Undibacterium parvum: one gene and its partner. The protein of the gene in region 1 interacts with the protein of each later gene in a pairwise test. Links are inferred from orthologs where the notes say so. Each region holds a gene or a part of one and is shown on either strand. Other genes may lie near its edges.

The links. Proteins that work in one complex are often made in the same cells at the same time.
Region 2: the proteins of ftsH (region 1) and hflK interact in binary tests that used the Escherichia coli proteins (3 or more experiments, as listed by UniProt). The link is inferred for Undibacterium parvum from one-to-one orthologs.

What each region holds. Positions count from the first base shown.
Region 1 is NZ_CP034464.1:4,462,796-4,465,765, forward strand. The notes cover bases 17-2,925. They hold ftsH (ATP-dependent zinc metalloprotease FtsH), read left to right. Parts: upstream 17-480; coding sequence 481-2,370; downstream 2,371-2,925. Other genes in these bases: EJN92_RS19455 (RlmE family RNA methyltransferase), read left to right, coding at 17-343; folP (dihydropteroate synthase), read left to right, coding at 2,450-2,925. Also shown: more of EJN92_RS19455, read left to right, coding at 1-16; more of folP, read left to right, coding at 2,926-2,970. UniProt on the Escherichia coli protein: Acts as a processive, ATP-dependent zinc metallopeptidase for both cytoplasmic and membrane proteins. Plays a role in the quality control of integral membrane proteins.
Region 2 is NZ_CP034464.1:108,277-111,125, reverse strand. The notes cover bases 62-2,849. They hold hflK (FtsH protease activity modulator HflK), read left to right. Parts: upstream 62-715; coding sequence 716-1,984; downstream 1,985-2,849. Other genes in these bases: hflC (protease modulator HflC), read left to right, coding at 2,005-2,849; hflX (GTPase HflX), read left to right, coding at 62-671. Outside these bases: more of hflX, read left to right, coding at 1-61.

The sequences.
Region 1 (2,970 bases):
GCAAGGTGATTTTGGCGAGCAAGATGTATTGGATAAATTGGAGGCGCAGTTGCGTGGGCGCAAAGTAGATCTTGTTTTATCGGATATGGCACCAAATCTCTCCGGCAATTCTCATGTTGACGCAGCAAGAATAGAAAATATTATTGAGTTAGCGGTGACCTTTGCCAAGGCGCACTTGAAGCCAAATGGCGCTTTGTTGGTCAAGTGTTTTCATGGTCCTAGTTATAATAATATTGTAGATATGTTCAAAACCGAGTTCAAAACAGTAGCAAATAAAAAGCCTAAAGCAAGCAAAGATAAATCTTCCGAGATTTTTTTGCTTGGAAAATGCTTAAAAAGTTAAATAGTTGAATTCTCGCTCTTGATAATCATCAACATAGGCAACATATCTTGTCTAGCAAGCTCTATCCATTACGGGTAGAATGATCACCTACGTGTGCAAGGCAATTCGTGCGTTTATCGTACGTCCAAGGAGTTCTCGTGAACAATATGTTTTCTAAAGCAGCCATTTGGGTGGTAATAGCCCTAGTGCTTTTTATGGTATTTAAACAATTCGATGGCCGCGGTTTAAGTTCCGGTGCTACTTCTATGCCTTACTCTGAGTTTTTGGATGAGGTGAGGGCGAAGCACATCAAAGAGGCGACTATCGATGATGCAAATCGCACTGTGGTTGCAACCACACTTGAAGGTAAAAAAATACGTTCGCAATTGACTATTTTCGATCGCGGTTTGGTCGGCGATTTGGTTAATTACGGAATTAAGTTTGATAACAAACCGCCTGAAGAACAATCTTTCTTATCCCAAGTCTTTATATCTTGGTTCCCTATGCTCTTACTGATAGGTGTTTGGGTGTTTTTTATGCGCCAGATGCAAGGTGGCGGCAAAGGCGGTGCTTTTTCGTTCGGAAAATCTAAAGCGCGCATGCTTGACGATACCAATAATAACGTCACTTTTGCGGACGTAGCTGGTTGCGATGAGGCGAAAGAGGAAGTTACTGAGATCGTAGAGTTCTTACGTGATCCAACGAAATTTCAAAAACTTGGCGGGCGTATTCCACGTGGTGTTTTAATGGTGGGGCCACCAGGAACAGGTAAGACGTTGCTGGCGCGTGCTATTGCCGGTGAAGCGAAAGTACCTTTCTTCACCATCGCGGGTTCTGATTTCGTTGAGATGTTTGTTGGCGTTGGCGCCTCACGCGTAAGAGATATGTTCGATAACGCGAAAAAGCATTCGCCTTGTATTATCTTTATCGATGAGATCGATGCAGTAGGGCGCCATCGCGGTGCTGGTATGGGCGGCGGCAACGATGAGCGTGAGCAAACATTAAACCAAATGCTGGTCGAGATGGATGGCTTTGAGCCAAATTCTGGTGTGATCGTCGTTGCAGCTACCAACCGCGCGGATGTACTTGACAAGGCATTGTTGCGCCCAGGTCGTTTTGACCGACAAGTCACTGTTGGCTTGCCAGATATTCGTGGCCGCGAGCAAATTTTAAATGTACATATGCGTAAGGTGCCAATCGCGCCTGACGTTAAGGCAGATATTTTGGCACGTGGAACCCCAGGTTTTTCTGGTGCAGATCTGGCAAATTTGGTTAATGAATCAGCTTTGTTTGCAGCCCGTCGCAATAAGCGTTTAGTCGAAATGCAAGATTTTGAAGATGCAAAAGACAAAATCTACATGGGACCTGAGCGTAAATCTATGGTTATGCGTGAAGACGAACGTAAAAATACAGCGTATCACGAATCTGGGCATGCTGTCGTAGCAAAACTTTTGCCGAAGGCAGATCCAGTACACAAAGTTACTATTATGCCGCGCGGAAATGCTTTGGGTTTAACCTGGCAATTGCCTGAGCATGATCAAATCAGCGGCTATAAAGATAAGATGCTAGAAGAGATTGCGATATTGTTTGGCGGTCGCATCGCTGAAGAATTGTTCGTTGGACAGATGTCAACTGGCGCCTCGAACGACTTTTCGCGTGCGACAAAGTTGGCAAGGTCGATGGTGACACGCTTTGGTATGTCCGATAGCTTAGGCGTGATGGTGTATGAAGATAGTCAGCAAGATGGTTATTTCGGTGGCGCCTCAAAAACAATTTCCGAAGCCACTCAGCAAAAAGTTGATGCAGAGATACGCGCAATTCTGGATGCTCAATATGCGATTTCGCGTCAGTTACTAGAGCAAAATCGCGATAAGGTTGAGGCAATGACCAAGGCATTGTTAGATTGGGAAACCATAGACGCCGATCAAATTAATGACATTATGAGCGGGATAGAGCCAAGGCCGCCAAAAGCCGGACAGCCTACTCCCAAAACGACATCTGATGGTAAATCTGGTGGCGTTACACCAAGCGCAACCGCTCCGGCTTAAGACTATTGAATATCGCTGTCTTTGATTAATTATTTTGCATGTAAGGGTGAGGAGTAATCCTCGCCCTTATTTTTTATCTATGAATACATTTTTTAGATGTGGGCGTTATCGCTTTGCACTCGATGGCGCTGGCAGTCGCCCGATAGTAATGGGCATCCTGAACGTTACACCTGACTCATTTTCGGATGGTGGCAATTACCGTTTTCTTGATGACGCCATTTCTCGTGCGGAGCAAATGATAGCCGACGGCGTTGATATTATTGATATTGGTGGCGAGTCAACAAGGCCGGGCGCTGCAACAGTCTCTATAGAAGTTGAGCTGCAACGCGTTATGCCTATAATTTTCGCTTTGCGGGACTGTGGCAAAGCGATTTCTATTGATACCTATAAGCCCGAAGTGATGCGTGAAGCGATTATGGCAGGGGTGGATATGGTAAATGATGTACGTGGTTTTGCCTCTATCGAGGCTAGGCAAGTAGTCTCCGACGTCGAGGTCGGGCTGTGTGTCATGCACATGCAAAATTTGCCGAGTAATATGCAGTTAGCACCGGCATATGCCGATGTTAATGATGCAGTAACCGATTTTTTTTCACAGCGACT
Region 2 (2,849 bases), 4.4 Mb from region 1 along the record:
TTGAAACGGATCGACGTTTGTTGGGTGAGCGTGTAAAAGCGCTGAAAGCGAAGATGGAGAAGTTGCATAAACAGCGAGAGACTCAGCGTCGCTCTAGAGGTCGCAGTCAAACTTTTTCTGTCTCACTGGTTGGCTACACTAATGCTGGTAAATCTACGCTGTTTAATTCGCTTACCAAGGCCGATGCATACGCAGCAGATCAATTATTTGCCACCTTAGATACGACCTCTCGTCGTTTGTATCTGGGGGATGCGGGAGGTGTTGTTATTTCTGATACGGTTGGTTTTATTCGTGAATTGCCGCATCAGTTGGTCGCTGCATTTCGAGCAACCTTGGAAGAAACGATTCATGCCGATTTATTGATACACGTTGTTGATGCGAGTAGTCCAGTTCGTTCGGATCAGATTTTGCAGGTGAATCACGTCTTAAAAGAGATTGGTGCCGATCATATTCCGCAATTATTGGTTTGGAATAAAATTGATCTTGCGTCAATGGAGCCAAGATTTGAGATCGGCGAGTATGATAAAATCGAAAGAGTCTTTCTAAGCGCCCGTACCGGTGCCGGGATGGAGTACTTACGCCATGCAGTTGCCGATTACGCGAAACTTGATGCAATCAAACGCGGCACACCAGCAGTTGAAGTTGAATTGAATGACGCCCGTTTTAATTGAGCTTGCTTGTAGTTCAGCCCACTATTTAATTGGATAACGACAGAATGCTTGTTTCACTTTTAAAAAGAATTGGTTTGACGTTGTCACTAAACGACCCGCAATGGGGACGTGGCTCGCAAAACAATAATCAGGATGGAAAAAAACCCTCCGACGGCCCACCAGATCTGGATCAGCTTTGGCGTGATTTTAATCAGCGCATTAGTCAATTGCTGGGTGGTAAGGGAAGTGGTGACGGTGGTGGCAGTGGTGGGTTCTCTCCAGATGCTGCCGGTGCAAAAATTGGTATTGCCGTTATCTTGGCGGTCGTTGTTTTCATCTGGACTGTTAGCGGCTTTTTTATTGTTCAGGAAGGTCAAACAGCGGTTATCACTACGTTTGGCAAGTATAGTCACTCGACGTCAGCAGGGTTTAACTGGCGTTGGCCAGCACCCATCCAAGGGCATGAGATTGTTAACGTGTCACAAGTAAGAACTGTGGAAGTGGGCTATCGTTCAAATGTTAAGAACAAGCAGCCCAAAGAAGCTCTGATGTTGACTGACGATGAGAATATTATCGACATTCAATTCGCAGTGCAGTACAAGCTGAAGGATGCAGCGCAATGGCTTTACAATAATCGTGATCAAGAAGAAATGATAAGACAAGTCGCTGAGACTGCGATTCGTGAAATCGTTGGACGCAGCAAGATGGATTTTGTTCTTTATGAAGGGCGCGAAAAAGTGGCCTTGGATGTGAACAGTCTTATGCAGCAGGTTTTGGATCGGTATAAGGCGGGTGTGCAAATCACAAATGTGACGATGCAAGGGGTTCAGCCTCCGGAGCAAGTACAGGCTGCATTCGACGATGCCGTAAAGGCTGGGCAGGACAAAGAACGTCAAAAAAATGAAGGTCAGGCCTATGCAAATGACGTGATTCCTAAGGCTAGGGGTGAAGCTTCGCGACTGCTGCAAGAGTCCGAGGCATATAAAGCAAAAGTTGTCGCGAACTCTGAGGGTAATGCCGGACGCTTTAGGCAAGTATTGACCGAGTATCAAAAGGCGCCGTTAGTCACACGAGACCGCATGTATTTAGAGACCATGCAACAAATTTTCTCGAATACCACCAAGTTGATGCTTGATACAAAGAATAATAACAATATGATTTATTTGCCTTTAGATAAATTGATTGCCCAATCAGACGCCTCGGCGGTAGCGAAGCCAGCGGTGGCTACGCCAGCAGTTGCCGCAACAGAGCAAGTGCCGACGGTGGAAATGCGTTTTAGTAAAGACGGTCGAGCTCGCGATGTTAGAGATTCCCGTGATAGAGAGGTACGATAGTGAATAAATTTTCTTCCTCTATGATTGCGCTGGCCTTGGCTTTATTGGTCTTGTCGTCAACAATATTTGTCGTTGATCAACGCTCCCATGCGATTGTGTTTGCTTTGGGTGAAGTTAAGTCGGTAATTAGCGAGCCAGGACTTCATTTTAAGCTGCCTCCGCCTTTTCAAAATGTTCTGTTCTTAGATAAGCGTATTCTGACAATTGAGTCTCCTGAGGCCGATCGATTTATCACCGCCGAGAAGAAAAATATCTTGGTTGATACTTATGTGAAGTGGCATATAGTTGCGCCAAAATTGTATTACGTTAGCTTTGGTGGAGATGAGGGCAGAGCTAGAGATAGGATGTCTCAAATCGTTAAAGCAGCCTTGAATGATGAGATTACCAAGCGTACTGTGCGTGACGTCATTTCTGGTGAGCGTGATAAGGTAATGACTGCAATTCGTACCAAAGTTACCGAAGAGGCGAAGCAGATAGGCGTTGAAATTGTGGATGTAAGATTGAAGCGCGTCGATTATGTTGAGCAAATTAATAATTCAGTTTACGATCGAATGAAGTCGGAGCGTATGCGGGTTGCGAATGAGTTGCGCTCTACAGGTTTTGCTGATTCCGAAAAAATTCGAGCAGATGCTGACAAGCAACGCGTCGTTATTCTAGCTGAGGCATATAAAGAGGCGGAGCAGACTAGGGGTGCGGGTGACGCTCAAGCTTCACAGATTTATGCTCAGGCATTTGGTCAAAATCCTGAGTTCTATAAGTTTTATCGCAGCCTCGAAGCCTATAGATCAAGTTTTAAGACGAAAAATGATGTTTTAGTTGTGGATCCCAACTCTGAATTTTTTAAGTATTTCAAAAGTCCAGGTGC